Pseudorhizobium banfieldiae: one gene and its partner. The protein of the gene in region 1 interacts with the protein of each later gene in a pairwise test. Links are inferred from orthologs where the notes say so. Each region holds a gene or a part of one and is shown on either strand. Other genes may lie near its edges.

Evidence for each region.
Region 2: the proteins of uvrB (region 1) and uvrA interact in binary tests that used the Escherichia coli proteins (3 or more experiments, as listed by UniProt). The link is inferred for Pseudorhizobium banfieldiae from one-to-one orthologs.

Annotation. Positions count from the first base shown.
Region 1 is NZ_FO082820.1:1,586,847-1,602,688, reverse strand. The notes cover bases 4,748-8,555. They hold uvrB (excinuclease ABC subunit UvrB), read left to right. Parts: upstream 4,748-5,082; coding sequence 5,083-8,355; downstream 8,356-8,555. Other genes in these bases: NT26_RS07910 (GFA family protein), read left to right, coding at 4,748-4,983. Outside these bases: transcription elongation factor GreA, read right to left, coding at 1-342; NT26_RS07920 (hypothetical protein), read right to left, coding at 511-3,078; NT26_RS07915 (MFS transporter), read left to right, coding at 3,315-4,523; more of NT26_RS07910, read left to right, coding at 4,591-4,747; NT26_RS07900 (P-loop ATPase, Sll1717 family), read left to right, coding at 8,858-10,288; NT26_RS07890 (hypothetical protein), read left to right, coding at 11,396-11,830; NT26_RS07885 (ferredoxin--NADP reductase), read right to left, coding at 11,970-12,809; NT26_RS07880 (DUF934 domain-containing protein), read right to left, coding at 12,945-13,451; NT26_RS07875 (nitrite/sulfite reductase), read right to left, coding at 13,463-15,133; NT26_RS07870 (DUF2849 domain-containing protein), read right to left, coding at 15,141-15,455; siroheme synthase CysG, read right to left, coding at 15,452-15,842. UniProt on the Escherichia coli protein: The UvrABC repair system catalyzes the recognition and processing of DNA lesions. A damage recognition complex composed of 2 UvrA and 2 UvrB subunits scans DNA for abnormalities.
Region 2 is NZ_FO082820.1:1,739,600-1,744,730, forward strand. Bases 1-3,424 are described here. They hold uvrA (excinuclease ABC subunit UvrA), read left to right. Parts: upstream 1-302; coding sequence 303-3,224; downstream 3,225-3,424. Other genes in these bases: NT26_RS08640 (single-stranded DNA-binding protein), read right to left, coding at 1-50; NT26_RS08650 (DUF72 domain-containing protein), read left to right, coding at 3,241-3,424. Also shown: more of NT26_RS08650, read left to right, coding at 3,425-4,047; NT26_RS08655 (bifunctional ADP-dependent NAD(P)H-hydrate dehydratase/NAD(P)H-hydrate epimerase), read right to left, coding at 4,048-5,131. UniProt on the Escherichia coli protein: The UvrABC repair system catalyzes the recognition and processing of DNA lesions. UvrA is an ATPase and a DNA-binding protein. A damage recognition complex composed of 2 UvrA and 2 UvrB subunits scans DNA for abnormalities.

The DNA of each region.
Region 1 (15,842 bases):
CCGGTAGCGCTGGACCCGCCCGTCCTCGCGCGAAAAGGTCACCGTGCTGCCGAAGGCCACGACTTCCGACGTCAACGGCTCCGGCATCACCTGCGCCGTGCGCACCCGCTCGGTGAAATAGCGCAGGTCCCGCAAGGGCCCCGCCGCCTGCCGCCGCCGCTCGTTGACGTCCTCGACCACGTTCGCCGTTTGGTAAGCCTCCCGCGCCTCCTCCAGCTGCCGCGTCAACCCTTCCAGCCCCGCCTGCGTCACCAGGTTCGGATGCGGCGAGACCGGCCGGTCCGGCAACAACGTCTCCGCCGCCGTTTCCGCACTCTCTTCCTTGACGAAGGCAACGCTCATGGTGGGTGGTCCTTACTGATGCTCTACGCTCTGCCCCGATATAGGCCTGAGGTCTGAACTCCTCCAGCTTTCGGTGCGGCTTGCACGGTCCGAAGGAATGGCGGACCGCATCAGCGGCATCGAGCGATCAGATCGGCGAACAATTCAGAAGAGCGGTGCTCTTTAACATCAATTCTGTTTTTCTCCTGGCGCCTCAGGTGCGATGGTCCCTGATATAGAATGCAAAGTGCGCCCCCACTGGCCGGGAATGCGAGGGAACGCGTTCGGGTTCTTGCGCGGCCGCTTGCCCCAAGCGGCATGCCTTTCGCTCTCGAAGCTGGGCATACCTAAATGTATGGCGATGCTCGCTTCAGCAATAGTCCGTATCGATTCAGTATGATGGAAGTCAGAGAACTCCGCGTGCCTTCCGCCGAGTTCTTTCCATGTATGGCTGATGGGCTCCGACTGGCGCAACAGTTCGTAGCCGGTGAGCAAAAGCACCCGATTTCGTGGTCCTCCATCCACGCCCAGTTTGCGGGTCCACCTTACAAGCTTTCGCAGCAAAGCTTTTTCTGTATCGGTGAACTCGTTCCTGAGTACGGAGACGGCGAGATAGGATCCAGGGAACCGAAGCGCCAAATCCTTCAACCTTGCGATGTCCTTAGGCTCGATTAGATCACCTTGGCCGAACGATTTAGCTTCACCCAAGATCAGGTTCGGATCGTATTGACTGTCGAAGGCGTCGGCTTGGTGAAAGGCGATGTAATCCGCTTCAATCCTCCTGCCATCCAGTCCAAGCTCGACCGCGGTGACGAAGTTGATTGATCGGAAATGAGAAACCAGCTCGCTAATCGTCTGCAGCGCCAGAACGGCACCATATGCACCTTTCGCGTAGTCTTGAACCGAAAATGGACCCGCGACGCGATACGTCCATAGCCGCCCGGTAGTTGTAGCTCCCTGCGGGAACGGGTACAACTTCAGACAGCGTTTGCATGTAAGGGAATAGCCCAAACGGTCTACCGTATCCCAATTGCGGTTCAAGCAGTTGGTGCATTGGGTCTCCAGTCCGAGGACCACAATGCTCGCCTTGGTAAAATGGTCCAACTCAAGAGCCTGATAAAAGCGTGATTTGCGACGTTTGACGAGACCGGCCCAGTCCTTGATAGGCCGTGATCGGGGGTCGAACTGTTCCTGAACTTCCTCAACACCATTCTCACGCCGACGGACACCACCGGCCATGTCATTCATCAGTTTGAGCGTCTCTGAGTCCGCTATAAGACGTGTACCCCATAGGCCACCAAGCTGGTCGAGGATCTGTTTTGCGATATGGCCCGGCTCAGACAGCCGCGCCTCCATCCCTGATCGTTTCAGGAAATCCAGAATGGCCGTCTCCTGGGTCTGGAATTGCAGATGCTCCCCGACGCCATCGTATTTTTGGCCGAAACTCCAACCCTCAGTGCCGATCATCACGTCGAGGACACCAAAGCCAAGACGGGGCCTTGATCGGTCGAACGTGTTGTAAGGGTAAATAGTCGCAATATCCGCTCGACCATAGTTTGCCACCCGCAAGCTGTTCACCCATCTCAGTTGCGACGTGCCGAAGCGCGATGCGAACGAAGGGCGAAGGGGCTCATAGCGCGCCGAAGGTTGGGAGTCCGTTTCCTTCACCTCCAGCGTCACGCGTTTCTCCTCGACATCGAGGACAATCCGCTTGGGCGGGTTCATCATTCCGCCGCCGGGCTTGTCCCAAATCCTGTCTCGCCACTGCTTCACGGACAATGTTCCAAAGCCGTCTTTCGACTGCGGAAGACCGGGCTGAAGCAGCTGTAGCGCCTTTCGCCGCGCCTCGTCGCCTATCCCTCGCGAGAACTCGAGGATGGCAGAGTGCATGATGCCGTTGGGATTGCCCTGCAGCGGCCTACACTCGTCAGCGATGATTCTATGGATTTCGGGCAGGAGGTCTGGCAACCATCCCATCGGTACGGGTATCAACGGATTCGGCTCGCTCCTCAAATTCCACACGTCGATGAGATCAGTCAGGTGAGCGGGATCAAAGACGAAGATCTTGGCGTCATTGGTCCAGAGTCTTTGCGGCCTGATGTAATGGGATGTAGCCGAAAGCGGTGTGGTAACCCCCTCAAACAGCACTCTCTTCCAGCTCGCTGGCGAACACGGTATCGCCTCAGGCCGGAAAACATGATCAAAGGTTCGGGAGAAATATTCGCTCCCGGCAGTGTCCGGATAGACGCCGAATATTGCCTCCGCCAAACCTGAAGTAGGAGGATTTGCGATTGTCACAGCCGCAGAGGGGTCGCGCTGATGAAAACGCTGTTCGGTGCGATAGATGTCCTCAAGACAATCGGTGACAGGTAACCCAAGATGAAGCTCGGCCCAATCCTTATGTGGTTCGGGTGCTAAAACTTCATCCAATGTAAGAACGCGTCCCCGCGAGATGTAGTCTCGTAACGAACCGAGACCAACCTTTTCTAGCAGGCCGGGTTGCGCCTCGACGAAAGCGTCAGGCTCAAAGAATTGAATGTAACCGCGCGCGATCTCGAGCCCCGTGACGTCCCCGGGGAACTCCGCTACCCAAGCCTTTGGAGGTTTACGAAATACGGGGATAATCGGGTTGTATTTTCCACCCCACATGCAGCTGCAAATACGCATGAACTTGATGACCGCCGCCTTGTCCCCCGGAGTGACCAGAAGGGCAATGCGCGCGGGACGAAGCCGGACAACGGCAGACAATTCAGCCATCTTCCCTCCAATCAGCTCAAGCCGTGAATGAAGCAGTTGAACTGATAGGCAATCAAGTGCTGTAGAGGAAGGACCAAGAATTTCAGGTGGATAACTTAAGCTGGAGCATGTCGGTAGCAGTAAAGCTGGAATGCGCACCTTATACGCCACCCCCCTGTCGGAATCCCCTCTCCCCATCCGTCCTTGCCGCATATAACCTCGCCGGCGCCACCGCCGGCCTTGTTCGGGAGAGGGTCATGGCACGTGCATATCGTTGGGTGATTGTCGCCGCCGGCGGGCTGATGGGCTGCGTGGCGGCGGGCACCATGTTTTCGCTGGCGATCTTCCTGGAGCCGGTGGCGAGCGAGACCGGCTGGTCGCGCGCCGGCATTTCCACCGCCATGACCCTGAACTTCCTGGTCATGGGCGTCGGCGGCTTCCTCTGGGGCTCCCTCACCGACCGGTTTGGCGCCCGGATCGTGGTGCTGATCGGTTCGGTCTTGCTCGGCCTGGCGCTGGTGCTGGCGAGCCGCGCCGAGAGCCTGCTTTCCTTCCAGCTCGCCTATGGCACGCTGGTGGGGCTTGCCGCCAGCGCCTTCTTCGCGCCGATGATCGCCGCCGTGATGACCTGGTTCGACACGCAGCGCGGGCTCGCCGTCTCGCTCGTTTCCGCCGGCATGGGCATGGCGCCGATGACCGTCTCGCCGCTCGCCCGCACCCTCATCTCCGCCTATGACTGGCGCACCGCCATGCTGATGATCGGCGTCGGCGCCTGGGCGATCCTCCTGCCGACCGCGCTCCTGATCCGCCGTCCGCCGGCGCTCTCGGAGAGCGATCAGGCAAGTGCGGTCGAGGCCCGCCGCCAGCCGCTGTCGCGCCTGCTCTTGACGCCGCAATTCCTCGTGCTCGGCTTCACCTTCTTTGCCTGCTGTGCCGCCCATTCCGGGCCGATCTTCCACATGGTGAGCTATGCCATGCTGTGCGGCATTGCGGCCATGGCCGCCGTCAGCATCTACAGCGTCGAGGGCCTGGCGGGGCTCGGCGGCCGGGTGCTCTTCGGCGTGCTCGCCGACCGGATCGGCGTCAAGCCGGTGCTGGTCGCGGGCCTCCTCGTCCAGGCGGCGGTGATCTCCGCCTATCTCGCCGCCGACAGTCTCACCACCTTCTATTCGCTGGCGGTGATCTTCGGCGGCACCTATGGCGGCGTCATGCCGCTCTATGCGGTGCTGGCGCGGGAGTATTTCGGGCCGCATGTGGTGGGCACCGTCTTCGGCGCCGCCACCATGCTCTCCTCCGTCGGCATGGCCTTCGGCCCGCTGGCCGGCGGCTGGGCATACGACGCCTTCGCCAGCTACCAGTGGCTGTTCATCGGCTCCGCGCTGGTCGGCCTCGGGGCTGTCGCCATCGCGCTCGCCTTCCCGCCCTTGCCAGCGAAGACGCCGCAGCCGGCCGAGGCGGTCGCCTGACGCGAGGCTTGCCGCCTCCCCGCCGCCGCCCTAGCCTCCTGTCCAACCGACACGGAGGAAACGCATCATGGACGACGTCACCGGCGGCTGCCTTTGCGGCCAGCTTCGCCTTACCGCCCGCGGCAGGCCGTATCGTGTCGGCCTCTGCCACTGCCTGGATTGCCGCAAGCATCACGGCGCCCTGTTCAACGCCTCGGCGATCTTTCCCGCCGACGCGGTGACGATCGAGGGCGAAAGCTCGGCCTATCAGGACCGGCACTTCTGCCCCCGCTGCGGCTCTCCCGTCTTCGGCGTCAGCGCCGACGAGATCGAGGTGGCGCTCGGCGCGCTCGATGCCCCCGACCGGTTCACCCCCACCTACGAGCTCTGGACGATCCGCCGCGAAACCTGGCTGCCGCCCTTCGCGCTGAAGCACCATTACGAGCGCGACCGCGAAAACACCGGCCGCACCGAGGACTGACGTCACCGGCCGGAGACAGCGCTTTCACGTTTCCCTTTTGTACTCATTTTTCCGCCCCGCCCTCTTCACTTTCCCCCGGACTCTCGCCATATTCCGGCGATGGCCAGATCCCCCCGCAAGTCCCCGCCCTCGAACGGCTTCGAGGAAGCCCCGCAATCCGGTTTCGAAGGCGCGCCGCTCTCGGGCTCCGTCTCCGACTGGGTGAAGCAGATGGAGGCGGAGGCGGAGGCCTCGGGCATCGAGACCCAGCGCGAAATCGCCTCGAAGGCAGGCAAGCACCGCAAGAAGATCGAGATCGCCGCCCGCGAAGCCGCGATCAAGGAGGCGGCGAAGGACAAGCCGAAAACCGCCAAGCACACCACCGCCTCCAAAACCGCCCGCGGCGTGTCCATCGGCGCCTCCTCCGACCCGAAGACCCGCGCCGCCGCCGGCCTCAACCCGGTCGCCGGCCTCGACGTGTCGCTGGAGGAAGCCAAGTCGCTCGCCCCCGGCGCCGTCACCGCCACCGTGGATGCGCTGGCGAAGCTCATCGAATCCGGCAATCCGCTGTTCAAGGACGGCAAGCTGTGGACGCCGCACCGCCCGGCCCGGCCGGAAAAGTCGGAAGGCGGCATTTCCATCCGCATGGCGTCGGAATACCAGCCCGCCGGTGACCAGCCGACGGCGATCGCCGATCTCGTCGAGGGCATCAACACGGGCGAGCGCTCCCAGGTCCTGCTCGGCGTCACCGGCTCGGGCAAGACCTTCACCATGGCCAAGGTGATCGAGGCGACCCAGCGCCCGGCCGTGATCCTGGCGCCCAACAAGACGCTCGCCGCCCAGCTCTACTCGGAGTTCAAGAGCTTCTTCCCGGACAATGCGGTGGAGTATTTCGTCTCCTATTACGACTACTACCAGCCGGAAGCCTATGTGCCGCGCTCCGACACCTATATCGAGAAGGAATCCTCGATCAACGAGCAGATCGACCGGATGCGCCACGCCGCCACCCGCGCCATCCTCGAGCGCGACGACTGCATCATCGTCGCCTCGGTCTCCTGCATCTACGGTATCGGCTCGGTGGAAACCTATACCGCCATGACCTTCCAGATGTCGGTCGGCGACCGGCTGGACCAGCGCCAGCTGCTCGCCGATCTCGTCGCCCAGCAATACAAGCGCCGCGACATGGACTTTCAACGCGGCAGTTTTCGTGTTCGGGGCGACACGATCGAGATCTTCCCCGCCCACCTGGAGGATGCCGCCTGGCGCATCTCCATGTTCGGCGACGAGATTGACGCGATCACCGAGTTCGACCCGCTGACCGGCCAGAAGACCGGCGACCTGAAGTCGGTGAAGATCTACGCCAACTCGCACTATGTCACGCCGCGCCCGACGCTGAACGCCGCCATCAAGTCGATCAAGGAGGAGCTGAAGCACCGCCTCGCCGAGCTCGAGGCTGCCGGCCGCCTGCTCGAAGCCCAGCGGCTGGAGCAGCGCACCCGTTACGACATCGAGATGATGGAGGCGACCGGCTCCTGCGCCGGCATCGAGAACTATTCGCGCTATCTCACTGGCCGCCGCCCCGGCGAGCCGCCGCCGACGCTGTTTGAATACATCCCCGACAATGCGCTGATCTTCATCGACGAAAGCCATGTCACCATCCCGCAGATCGGCGGCATGTATCGCGGCGACTTCCGCCGCAAGGCGACGCTGGCCGAATACGGCTTCCGCCTGCCGTCCTGCATGGACAACCGGCCACTGCGCTTCGAGGAATGGGACGCCATGCGCCCGCTCACCGTCGCCGTCTCCGCCACGCCGGGCAACTGGGAGATGGAACAGGCCGGCGGCGTCTTCGCCGAACAGGTCATCCGCCCGACCGGCCTCATCGATCCGCCTGTGGAAGTCCGCCCCGCCAAGAGCCAGGTCGACGACGTGCTCGGCGAGATCCGCGGGACCGCGCAGAAGGGCTACCGCACGCTCTGCACCGTGCTCACCAAGCGCATGGCCGAAGACCTCACCGAATACCTGCACGAACAGGGCGTTCGCGTCCGCTACATGCATTCCGACATCGACACGCTGGAGCGCATCGAGATCATCCGCGACCTGCGGCTCGGCGCCTTCGACGTGCTGGTCGGCATCAACCTGCTGCGCGAAGGCCTCGACATTCCCGAGTGCGGCTTCGTCGCCATCCTCGATGCCGACAAGGAAGGTTTCCTCCGCTCCGAAACCTCGCTGATCCAGACCATCGGCCGCGCCGCGCGAAACGTGGACGGCAAGGTCATCCTCTATGCCGACAATATCACCGGCTCCATGCAGCGGGCGATGGACGAGACCGCGCGCCGCCGCGAAAAGCAGATGACCTATAACGAGGAACACGGCATCACGCCGGAATCGGTGAAGCGCAATATCTCCGACATCCTCGATTCCGTCTACGAGCGCGACCATGTCCGCGCCGATATCTCCGGCGTCTCCGGCAAGGGCTTCGCCGATGGCGGCCACCTCGTCGGCAACAACCTCCAGGCGCATCTGAACGCTTTGGAAAAGGACATGCGCAACGCCGCCGCCGACCTCGACTTCGAAAAGGCCGCCCGCCTGCGCGACGAGATCAAGCGGCTGAAGGCGGTGGAGTTGTCGGCGATGGACGATCCGATCGCGAAAGATGAGGCTCGGGCACAGGAACGGGGTGGCAAAGCCGAGAGAAATGGTGGGCCGAGCGGCCGCCGCAGGCCAATCTCCCCCCTTGAGGGGGAGATGTCCGGCAGGACAGAGGGGGGCACTGCACCCTCTGCGCCCGAAGGCTTCCCCCCCTCTGCCCCTATCGGGGCATCTCCCCCTCAAGGGGGGAGATCGTCGGAACCCGCCTCCTACTTCGCCAAGCCCACGCTCGACAACATGGGCCCCGGCACCGACATGCCGACACCCCTGTTCCGCAAGAACACCCTCGATGGTGAGGAGCGGTCTGCGCAGCAGGGCAATCGATCCAGTGAATCGATTGCAGCGACGAACGCCCGGAGCGAAAGCGAAGGGCAGACCGGAGGCCCGGAGACATCGCTCTTCCGCAAGAACACGCTGGATGAAATGACCGTCGGACGCACGGAAAAGCCGGCGCAAGGCACCTTGCCGACCCGCCCGCCGGAAACGGTCAGCACCAAAAAGCGCTTCTCGCCGCTCCTGGAGGGCCAGCCGGAACGCGGCGAGACACCCACCTCTCGTTCGTCATCCTCGTCCTCGGGTCAGGCCCGAGGATTGACCCGAGGACCCAAGGATGATCCATCCTCGGACTCGATCCGAGGACCCGTCATCCGGGGTAAGGTCGGCGTCGGCAGCTACGAAGATCCCGGCGAGCAGAAGCGCAAGGGGCGGACGAAGGGCAAGACCGGGCGTCCGGGGCGGTAGTTCCGAGTCCCTTCTTCCGTTTTACGGGGAGAAGGATGCAGGGGCGCAGTCGAATGAGCCTGCACGCGATATGCGAACGGCAATTTCCCGGACATTTGCTGTCAAGCCAGTATACGCGCTCGATTGCGCCAACTGAGGAACCGGAACCAGAGTCAGGGCATCTCGAGAACCTAGTGCCTTGCCAGAATCCCGACTAACACCCATCGCTTAAGTCGAGGACGTAAAGGTGCTACCGGCGCAACCGGCCATGTGCAAGGTTAGATCCATCTCGAAGATCTGGCGTATACAGTATCGCTCAGCCGCGCCTTACTCACTCATTTACGTACCGGCGCTTCTTGCTCTCGGAAAGAAACCAAAACCCAACTCTGAGAGATCTTGAACCGGCACCAGCACTGGCTATCGACCACCAAGCCCCCCAAGCGACCGTCCAGCACAATACAGATGACTGCCTTGATCTTTGCCTACTGAGTGATAATCGTAACGTATCGGGGGATTTTGATTTATGAACACAAGCTATGATTTGCGATCGATCAACTTTGGATTTGCTCGAGCCGAGACCGAACGGACGGAGGCACCCAGTCTTTTGCGGGAGGGTTATTTCGACGAACAGGGATTAACTAAGAGCGCACTGGAGGGCCCGACATTTTTGTACCTAGGCAATAAAGGTGCCGGCAAAAGTGCGTTGGTTAACCATTTAGATCTCGAATTGCAGAATAGATACAACAGCTTTTCTACTATTTACCAACTAGAAGATTTCAGCTTCCAAAATTTCTCGAAAATAATCCGCGGTGACCAAGAGCCCGAGGCCAAGTTTCCTGATGCTTGGGCTTGGCTACTCCTCATAATTGCATTGGAATCGCTCTCACGGGACGAGGGTGTGTGGCATCCGGATGCCGTGAGTTACAACGAAACCGTCAACAGTCTAAAGCAAATGGGTTTCATGCCCAACAGTTCATTGAGACACATTGCGAATATCACGTCCAGGAAAACATTCAAGCTTACGATACCTTATGTCTTCGAGAGCAGCGAAGATTTCGCCAGCATTGACAAGGTGAACGATATTCCCATGTTCGTCCACAATATGAAGAGAATAATTTGCAGCTGCAGGACAGAATCTAACCACATAATAATGCTAGACGGCCTGGATGACATCCTGACCACCAGATCAGTTCAGTACAAAAGCCTTGGCTCCCTTGTTTTCGAAGTCGACAGGCTAAATGATCTATTAAAACAGAATGGGGTAAAGTTAAAATTTATTATAGTTTGCCGAACCGATCTATACGAGCGTATTTCGGGAGCGAACAAAAATAAAATAAGACAGGATAAGTGTAAGTATATAGACTGGTACCAGAATCCAAGAAATCCAGACCGTTCACTACTACTGGATATGGTCAATAAAAAGACCAATTTTGGGGGAGATTTTTTTCGCGCCTTTTTCGATTTCAAGATATCTGGAACACCAGCGCCTAAGTACCTTCTCGAGCAGACGAGGCATACACCTCGAGATTTTCTGACCCTGATGCGAAAGATAGCAGAGGTACAGCGCGAAGGAGAGAGATTAACGCCGAATCTTGTTCTATCCGGCGCACGAATTTATTCGACTGATTATTTCGTTGGAGAGGTCGAGGATGAACTTGAAGGTTATACGAAATCTAGGCCACCAAAGGACTGGATTGAGTTTATTGGGATGTTCGGCAAGCGAAGGATTTCAACACGGGATCTAGAGTTGAAGGCTCGCCACCTAAAGTACGATATCGATGAGATGTACGCGGTTTTACGAGCGCTTTTCGAGTGTAGTGCGATAGGAACGGTGGTTAATTCTGGCAACGGTGAACATTACACGTTCAGATATAGGAACAGAAACTCCAATTTTGTTATCGGAAATGATATATCGATCCATGTAGGTCTACGAAAGGCTCTAAACATCCCGTAGTCAAAATTGATCGCGATACAGCTGAGCTGCATTTGACTACCCAAATATATCTGCCATCGAACACGAAGAGCGCTGCTTCGCAGGTTTCCCTTATCTATTTTCCTTTGTTGTCCCGCCCCCAGACAGAAGCTCCTTAACTGCCTCCTCGTACCCCACCCGCGGATCCGGCTGGCCCTGCATCCCTACGTGGAGGTTTTGCCCAGTCCGTCCCCCACCCCGAAAAAGAATTTCATTCCCCTCCTCCATACCCGTGCCCATGATCCCCCGTCCCGCCGCGGATACATCAGGAGTGTCCTGCCGAGGCGTGGCCGGCGCTGGTGGTGAAGGGACCACGTGAACCTTCACCATCGGGGTCCGCGGAGAATGATCTCCCTCCGGCGTCGCTTTTTCGTCATTCCTGTGCTTGTCACAGGCATCCAGCAGCACCGCGTCTGCGGCGCAGGACACATAGACATCCAATGCCCACGAATAGTTCTCTCGCCGTGCAGACGCACGGCGGCTGCGTCCCGGCTCAAGCCCGGGATGACAGAGGCGAACTCGGCACCTTCCTCACACCAAAACCGCACCCCACCCACCAAATATCAAGCACTTAACCCCTCGCTCATCCCCCTCCCCCAAACCCGTGCCTACACTTCCCCTGTCCCGCCGCGGATACACCAGGAGGCGTCCTGGCGAGGCGGGGCCGGCGCTGGTGGTGAAGGGACGACGTGAACCTTCATCATCGGGGTCCGCGGAAAATGGTCTCCCTCCGGCGACACGGGGGAAGCGGGATGGTTTCGGACCGACCACCTGCTTCTGATGCCCGAAAGAGCGCGCCGGGCGTGCCTGTGCGGCACACAGGGGGGTCGATGAGGATGGTGTCGCCGGACCTTCAAGTCCGACGAGATGCCGGGGCGAGGAGCCTCGGAACCCGGGAAACCGGCGGTCAAACACCTCCCATTCGACCTTTGCAGAGAGACCGGAGTCGCGGGCAGAAACCGCCGAACGGGGCGCTGAGAGGTGCCACATAACATTATCTTACGAGGCAGCTTTCAGCGCCCCGTCCAACACCTGCTTCGTCCTCCTCGGGAGAGCGAAGCGAAAACCGAGGATCGCCAAGGGGTTACCATGTCCGACACCAAGCCACCTGCCATCGACCCGCTACTCGCCGCCCGCACCGCCGAGGCGCTGGCCCTTCCGCACCTCGTCTGCCGGCGCCGCGACTGCCGCCGCAAGAACCGCTGCCTCTGGTGCTTCCGCTCCACCGGCGAGCGCTGTTGCATGAGGAACCTGACGGCCGAGCAGCGCCGGATCTTCGACGTCGTCTACCATGAGGCCGCTGCCGCCTGGCATTTTCTCGGCACGGACCCGCATTGGTTCGAGGCGCGCGAGGGAGAACGCCGGACGCACAACGACCTGGGGATCGCCATTGCCCGAACCGATCCCGGCAGGTGGCGGAGGGAGAAATGGGACGCCGAGCGGCGGGCGCGGGAGAAGCGGCTGGCGCGGTTCGACAGGGAGCAGGCGTCGGGGAAGCACGGGTCGAAACGGGGGAGAGGATGAGGCGGCGCGATTCTGGCAGGCGCTGCAGGAGGCCGAGGATGACGCGCCGTCCCCCGGCCCTGCGCTTGCGCTTCGGGCGTTCGGCGCTCAAAACGCTCCACTGGAGCGTTTTGCCGGGCGCTTCGCGCCCGGACGCGTCTCACCCCACAAACGCCCGTTCGATCACGAATTCGGCCGGCTGGCTGTTGGCGCCCTCGGTGAGGCCGGCGGCCTCGAGCAGCGCCTTGGTGTCCTTCAGCATCTCGGTCGAGCCGCAGATCATGCCGCGGTCGGTGGCGGGGTCGAGCGGCGGCACGCCGAGATCGGTGAACAGCTTGCCGCTCTCGATCAGGTCGGTGATGCGGCCCTGGTTCGGATAGGAGGGGTCGCGGGTGACGGTCGGATAAGGCTTCAGCTTGTCCCCGACGATTTCCGAGAGGAATTCGTGGTTCCTGATCTCCTCCATCAGGTCGAAGCCGTATTTCAGCTCCGCCACCTCGCGGCAGGTATGGGTGAGGATCACCTCGTCGAACTTCTCATAGGTCTCCGGATCGCGGATCAGGCTCGCGAACGGCGCAATCCCGGTGCCGGTGGAGAACATGTAGAGGCGCTTGCCCGGCGTCAGCGCATCGAGCACCAGCGTGCCCGTCGGCTTCTTGCGCATCAGCACCGTGTCGCCGGGCTTGATCTTCTGCAGGTGCGAGGTGAGCGGCCCGTCCGGCACCTTGATGGAGAAGAATTCCAGTTCCTCGTCCCAGGCGGGGCTTGCGATCGAATAGGCGCGGTAGATCGGCTTGTCGCCGACCATCAGGCCGATCATCGCAAACTCGCCGGAGCGGAAGCGGAAGCCGGCCGGGCGCGTCATGCGAAAGCGGAACAGGTGGTCCGTGTAATGCTCCACCGCCAGCACCGTCTCGGCATAGACATTGTCCGGAATGCCGGCCGGCTTGTTCTCGGCCCCGGGGGCAACGAAGTCTTCCGTCTTGGCTGGAGCGTTCATGCGGCGTCCGTTTCGCTTGTCTTCTCGTGGGCTGGGGAGCGAAATATACCATCCGCCCCGCGAATTGAAGGCACCCGCGTGCTTATGCCGCGGCGCGCCCGGAAAATATGTGCCGGAAAATCCGCTTTCAACCGGTCAGCCGGTGGAGCGGCGGCGCCAGCTGTAGCCGGGGGCATCCGCTGCCGGTCGCGCGGCGGGCTGGTAGTGGACGGGAATGGCCGGCAGCCGGCCTTCCGCCAGCCGTCGCAGCGCCGTCTCATTGGTGACGGCAAAGCTGTCGATCCCGACCCGCAGCATCAGCGGGATCTGGTCGATCAGCACGTCGCCCACCGCCCGCAGCTCATTTTGATAACCCAGCCGTTCCCGCAGCAGCGAGGCATGCGAAAATGCCCGGCCGTCGTTGAAGGCGGGGAACTCCACCGCAACGATCGCCAGCCGGTCGAGATAGGGCTGGAGCCGATGCACATCGTCGGCGGGCCTGATCAGCACGCCGAGGCCGACGTCGTTGCTGGCCTCCGCCTTCTCGATCAGCTGGTCGAGGGACAAGAGCGGCGTCTGCTCGTCCGTCGCGGGGTGTTCCTCGGTCTCGACCATCCAGGGGTCGTTCTCGACGAAACCGGTTTCCTTCCAGATCCTGGTCATCATCCGCCCCTTCAAGCCGCTTCCGCCGTCGAACCGTAGAGCGCATCCTTGAACGGCTGCGGCCCGACGCGGCGATAGGCTTTTAGGAAGGTCTCCTCCTTCGACAGGCGAAGCCCGAGATAGGTGTCGACGATGGTCTCCACCGCATCGGTCACCTTGGCCGGCTCGAAGCCGCGGCCGATGATCTCGCCGATCGAGGTGTTCTCGTCGCCCGAACCGCCGAGCGTGATCTGGTAGAGCTCGGCGCCCTTCTTCTCCACACCCAAAAGCCCGATATGGCCCACATGGTGATGACCGCAGGCGTTGATGCAGCCGGAGATCTTGATCTTCAGCTCGCCGATCTCCGCCTGCCGGTCCGGTGATCCGAAGCGGGTCGAAATCTCCTGCGCCACCGGGATCGACCGGGCGTTCGCCAGCGCGCAGTAGTCGAGCCCCGGACAGGCGATGATGTCGGTGATCAGCCCGGCATTGGCCGTCGCCAGTCCCTGGGCGACGAGGGCGCGGTAGACCGGCTCGAGATCCGCCAACGCCACATGCGGCAGGATGACGTTCTGCTCGTGGCTGATGCGGATCTCGTCGAAGGCATATTCCTCGGCAATGTCGGCGATCGCATCCATCTGCTCGTGGCTGGCATCCCCGGGGATACCGCCGATGGGCTTGAGCGAAATCGTCACCATGCCGTAATCGGGATGCTTGTGCGGCTCGACGTTCTGGTCCACCCAGCGCGCGAAATCCGGATCCTGCTTCTTCCAGCCGGCGATCTGCCCCCACCCCTCCGGCCGCTCCGGCAGGGAGGGAGGCGCGAAGTAGCGGGTGATGGCGTCAATATCGGCCTGCGGCAGGGTCAGCTCGGTGCCCTTCAGGTGCGAGAACTCCTCCTCCACGCGCCGCGTCATCTCCTCCACGCCGATTTCGTGGACCAGGATCTTGATGCGCGCCTTGAACTTGTTGTCGCGCCGGCCGAAGAGGTTGTACACGCGCACGATCGCGGTGGTGTAGGTCAACAGATCCTCTTCCGGCAGGAAGTCGCGGATCTTCTTGGCCACCAGCGGCGTACGCCCCTGCCCGCCGCCGACATAGACGGCAAAACCCAGTTCGCCCTTGTCGTTCTTCTTCAGGTGCAGGCCGATGTCATGGACCTGGATCGCCGCCCGGTCGCGTTCCGCGCCGGTGACGGCGATCTTGAACTTGCGCGGCAGGTAGGAGAATTCCGGGTGCACCGAAGACCACTGGCGCAGGATCTCGGCATAGGGCCGCGGATCGGCCACCTCGTCGGCGGCGGCGCCGGCAAAGTGGTCTGCAGTGACGTTGCGGATGCAGTTGCCGGAGGTCTGCAGCGCATGCATCTCGACCGTGGCCAGCTCGTCGAGAATGGCCGGCGTGTCCGACAGCTTCGGCCAGTTGAACTGGAGGTTCTGCCGCGTGGTGAAGTGCCCGTAGCCCCGGTCATACGTGCGCGCCACATGCGCCAGCATGCGCATCTGCCTCGCATTGAGTGTGCCATAGGGAATGGCAATCCGCAGCATGTAGGCATGCAGCTGCAGGTAGACGCCGTTCATCAGGCGCAGAGGCTTGAACGCGTCCTCCGTCAGCTCCCCGGAGAGGCGGCGGTTGACCTGGTCGCGGAACTGCTCGACGCGGCCCTTGACGAAGGCGTGGTCGAATTCGTCGTAACGGTACATGATATCCTCAGACTGCGATGAAGGCCGCATCGGCCGGGCGGTAGCCCGCGGCGTATTCCATGGTGGGGCCGGCAGCCCGGATGCGCTCGCGAAGCCGGATCGGCCAGAGCTTGCCATCGACTTCCTGCACGTCAATGACATTGACGTCGACGACGCGGTTGGCGGCGAAGTCCCGCTTGCCGATCGCTTCCAGCGAGGCGACGGCCTCGGCATGGCGGGCGACCAGGGCGTCCTGCAGGTTTTCCACCCAATGGCCATTCGCATCCAGCCATACGGCGATGCCGTCCGTCAGCCTGTTTGCGGTGAGGACCTTGTCCGTCATGCTTCACTTCCCATCCTGGCGCGAGCCGTCGCAGTCCATGCGGACAGGGGCTCGGATCTTTGAAAATTCGCACCGGCGACAGCTTCGCCGATAATGACCATGACCGGACCGGCGAGATCGTCCCTCGCCTCGAGATCCGGAAGTTCCTTCAGGACCCCGTGGAAAAGACGGCGATCGGCGCGGCTGGCATTCTCCACCACGGCCACGGTCGTGTCCGGCGACAGGCCGGCTTCCATCAGCCGGCCGGCGACGGAGGCGGCAACCGTGCGGCCCATGTAGACGGCGATGGTGGCGCCGGACACAGCGAGCCTTGCCCAGTCTGGCAGTACGTCGCCGGTGAGGTCGTGGCCGGTCGTAAAGATGAGCGACGAGGCGACACCACGCAGC
Region 2 (5,131 bases), 150 kb from region 1 along the record:
TCGGCGCCGACATTACCGATCAGGATTACCTTGTTGACGCTTCCAGCCATAGTTCTTCACCTTGTTCGCTGCCTGTCGTGCAGCCAATTTCCGAGAGGACGGTAGCTTAGACCATCTGCCGCCGGGATTGGCCTCCCTCTGCCGCTCATCCACAGTCGATTTTTGTTCTTTTTTTGTTCTATTAATTCTCTATGATCGAGTCAAGCGACTCGCATTTGACGCGGTCTGTTGGAGTTTCTGCCTTCACACCGCCACTTCATTCACTACATAAGGGCATCGATCCTTCCCCACCGAGCAGACTAATGAGCGAACTTAAGACGATCTCCATCCGTGGTGCGCGTGAGCATAACCTGAAGGGTATCGATCTCGACTTGCCGCGCAACTCGTTGATCGTCATGACCGGGCTCTCCGGCTCAGGCAAATCCTCCCTCGCCTTCGACACGATCTACGCCGAGGGGCAGCGGCGCTATGTCGAAAGCCTTTCGGCCTATGCGCGCCAGTTCCTGGAGATGATGCAGAAGCCGGACGTGGACCAGATCGACGGGCTTTCCCCGGCCATTTCGATCGAGCAGAAGACGACATCCCGCAATCCGCGCTCGACGGTCGGCACGGTCACCGAAATCTACGACTACATGCGCCTGCTGTTTGCGCGCGTCGGCGTTCCCTATTCGCCGGCAACCGGCCTGCCGATCGAGAGCCAGACGGTCAGCCAGATGGTGGACAGGGTCCTCGCCTTCGAGGAGGGAACCCGTCTCTACATCCTGGCGCCGATGATCCGCGGTCGAAAGGGCGAGTACAAGAAGGAACTCGCCGACCTGATGAAAAAGGGCTTCCAGCGGGTGAAGGTGGATGGCGAGTTCTACGAGATCGCCGATGTGCCGGCGCTCGACAAGAAATACAAGCATGACATCGACGTGGTGGTGGATCGCCTCGTTGTGCGTTCGGACATCGGTGCGCGACTGGCCGACAGCCTCGAGACCTCGCTGAAGCTTGCCGACGGTCTGGCAGTCGCGGAGTTTGCCGACAAGCCGCTCCCGCCGCAGGAAACGGCCGCGGGCGGCTCGGTGAACAAGTCGCTGAACGAAACGCATGAACGCATGCTCTTTTCGGAGAAATTCGCCTGCCCCGTTTCCGGCTTTACGATCCCGGAGATCGAACCGCGACTGTTCTCCTTCAACAATCCTTTCGGTGCCTGCCCCACTTGTGACGGGCTCGGCTTCCAGCAGAAGATCGACGCGGCGTTGATCGTGCCGGAGCCGAACCGCACGCTGCGCGACGGCGCTATAGCCCCATGGGCCAAGTCGACTTCACCTTATTACAATCAGACTCTGGAGGGGCTTGGGAAGGTCTATGGCTTCAAGCTGTCCAGCCGCTGGTCGGAACTCTCCGAGCAGGCGCAAGCCGCCATCCTCCAGGGGACCGAAGAGAAGGTCGAGTTCCATTATGCGGACGGCGCCCGGTCCTACAAGACAACGAAGACATTCGAAGGGATCGTTCCCAACCTCGAACGTCGCTGGAAGGAAACCGACAGCGCATGGGCGCGCGAGGAGATAGAGCGCTACATGTCGGCCGCGCCCTGCCCCGCCTGCAACGGCTTCCGTCTGAAACCGGAGGCACTGGCCGTTAAGGTCAACGCGCTGCACATCGGTCAGGTGACAGACATGTCCATCAAGGTGGCCCGGGACTGGTTCGAGGAACTGCCGCAGCACCTGAACACCAAGCAGAACGAGATTGCGGTCCGCATCCTCAAGGAGATCCGCGAGCGGCTACGCTTCCTCAATGACGTGGGCCTCGACTATCTCAGCCTTTCCCGAAATTCAGGCACTCTGTCCGGCGGAGAAAGCCAGCGCATCCGGCTTGCCTCGCAGATCGGTTCCGGACTGACAGGGGTGCTCTACGTGTTGGACGAACCGTCGATCGGCCTTCACCAACGGGACAATGCGCGATTGCTCGACACGCTGAAGCACCTGCGGGACATCGGCAATACCGTGATTGTCGTCGAGCATGACGAGGACGCGATCCTTACCGCCGATTATGTCGTCGATATCGGTCCTGCCGCAGGCATTCACGGCGGTGAAGTGGTCGCGGAAGGCACGCCCGCGCAGGTCATGGCAAACCCGAAATCGATTACCGGCAAGTATCTTTCCGGCGAACTCGGTGTCGCGGTGCCCGCGGAACGTCGCAAGCCGAAGAAGGGCAAGGAGATCAAGGTCGTCGGCGCCCGCGGCAACAATCTGAGGAATGTCACCGCATCTGTGCCGCTCGGTGTTTTCACGGCGGTAACCGGCGTTTCGGGCGGCGGCAAGTCCACCTTCCTGATCGAGACGCTCTACAAGGCCGCCGCACGGCGGGTCATGGGTGCGCGAGAGATTCCGGCCGAGCATGACAGGATCGACGGTTTCGAACACATCGACAAGGTGATCGATATCGACCAGTCGCCGATCGGACGGACGCCGCGCTCCAACCCGGCCACCTATACCGGCGCCTTCACCCCGATCCGTGACTGGTTTGCAGGCCTCCCCGAGGCGAAGGCGCGGGGCTATGCGCCCGGCCGCTTTTCCTTCAACGTCAAGGGCGGCCGTTGTGAGGCCTGCCAAGGCGACGGCGTCATCAAGATCGAGATGCACTTCCTCCCCGACGTCTATGTCACCTGCGACGTCTGCCACGGCAAGCGCTACAACCGTGAGACGCTCGACGTGCATTTCAAGGGCAAGTCGATCGCCGATGTGCTGGACATGACGGTCGAGGAAGGTGTCGAGTTCTTCTCGGCCGTTCCCTCCGTGCGTGACAAGTTGCAGGCGCTCTTCAATGTCGGCCTGGGCTATATCAAGGTGGGGCAGCAGGCCAACACGCTTTCGGGTGGCGAGGCGCAGCGCGTCAAGCTAGCCAAGGAATTGTCGAAGCGCTCGACCGGACGCACGCTGTACATCCTCGACGAGCCGACGACGGGTCTGCATTTCCACGACGTGGCAAAGCTGCTCGACATGTTGCACGAACTGGTGAACCAGGGGAATTCGGTGGTGGTCATCGAGCATAATCTCGAGGTCATCAAGACGGCGGACTGGATCATCGACATCGGGCCGGAAGGTGGAACCGGCGGCGGCGAAGTGGTGGCAGCCGGACCGCCGGAGGTGATCGTCAAGGAAAAGCGGTCCTACACGGGTCAGTTCCTCAAGGAACTGCTCGATCGGCGGCCGGCGAAGAGGGTTGAGGCGGCGGAGTAGTCGCCGGGGAGGCAAGATGGCAGCGGAAGGCACGATTCGCACCGGAATCGGAGGCTGGACCTTCGAGCCGTGGGAAGGCAGTTTCTATCCCGAGAAGCTGCCGAAGAAGCGGCAGCTTGAATATGCGGCCGGCAAGCTGAAGGTCATCGAGGTCAACGGCACCTATTACGGATCGCAGAAGCCAGAGACTTTTGCGAAATGGGCCTCCGAAGTGCCGGAAGGCTTCATCTTCACGCTCAAGGCCAGCCGCTTCACGACTAACCGCAAGGTCTTGGCGGAGGCCGGCGAATCGATCGACAGGTTCTTCGCCCAGGGGCTGACCGAACTCGGCCCGCATCTCGGACCGATTCTTTGGCAGTTCGCGCCCACCAAGAAGTTCGAGCCCGAGGATTTCGAAGCATTCCTGAAGCTTCTGCCAGACAATGTAGACGGACTGCGTCTGCGGCATGTCGTGGAAGTACGCCATGACAGTTTCAAGGTGCCGGAATTCGTGCAACTCCTCGCCCGGCACAATGTCGCGCCCGTCTGCGCCGATCATCATGAATACCCGATGATCGCTGACGTAACCGCTGATTTCGTCTACGCGCGGCTGCAGACGGGATCCGACGACATCCCGAATTGCTATGCGGAAGCCGATCTGAAGGCGTGGGCGGATCGTCTGGAGACATGGGCGTCGGGTGGTGTGCCGGGCGACCTGCCGTTCGTCGACGGGGCTCGCAAGCCGAGGCAGGAACCACGTGACGTCTTTGCCTTCTTCATCCACGAGGGCAAGGTGAATGCCCCGCAGGGGGCGATGGCCCTCCAGGGTTTGGTCGACGGCTGATCAGTCAACATCGAGCGGCCGAATGGCGTGGACCAGCGCTTCCGCCGTCATGCCCTCCCCTGCGCGAAGAGCGGCTTCCCCGTGGAGATAGACGCCCGCGGCAGCGGCCTCGAATGCCGGCATGCCGTTCGCCAGCAGCGCGCCGATCATTCCAGCGAGTACATCGCCCGAGCCGGCCGTCGCGAGCCAAGGCGGAGCGTTCTCGTTGACGGCGGCCCGGCCGTCGGGCGCAGCAATGACGGTATCGGCGCCCTTGTAGACGACGACGGCACTCGACCGTCGTGCGGCAGCCACGGCCTTGTCGACCTTGCTCAGGTCCCAGGCCTCGCTGATATCCGGGAAAAGACGGGCGAACTCCCCCTCGTGAGGCGTCAGGACAAGGCGGGTTTCGCCGCGGTAGGCATCGAAGAGCGGGTCCGGACAGTCCCGGAAGGATGTTATCCCGTCAGCGTCCAGCACGAGCGGGTGGCCATCGAGCGCCAGGACGAAATCCCTCGCCTTTGCACCAACGCCAAATCCCGGCCCCAGGACGAAGGCAGAGAGTTTCCCGCTTGCCAGCCACTCCCTGATCGCCGATGCATTCTCCACTTCGCGCAGCATGACAGCAGTCAAATGTCCGGCATTCACCCCCATTGCATCGGGAGGCGAAGCGACCGTGACGAGTCCGGCGCCGCTGGCTAGCCCGGCCTCCGCCGACAGGCGCGCGGCGCCCGTGTGCGAGGCGCCACCGGAGAAGACGGCGAGATGTCCCCGCCGGTATTTGTGCGATCCTGAATCAGGTTTCGACAGCAGGTGGCGCCACAGCGACGGCTGGTTCACCCGCAGCGCGCCCCCGGCACTTCGAACTATGCGCCACGGGATGCCGATGTCGACGACCTCGACGTCACCGCAGAGTAACCTGCCGGGCATCAGCAGGTGGCCCGGCTTGCGCGCCATGAAGGTCACCGTATGGGTCGCGTTAAATGCGGCGCCGAGCGGCACGCCCCTGCGGCCGCAGAGGCCCGACGGGAGGTCGACGGCGATGACGGGAAGGCCGAACGCTTCCACGGCTGCGATCACCGCCCGAAGGTCGGTTGGAACGTCA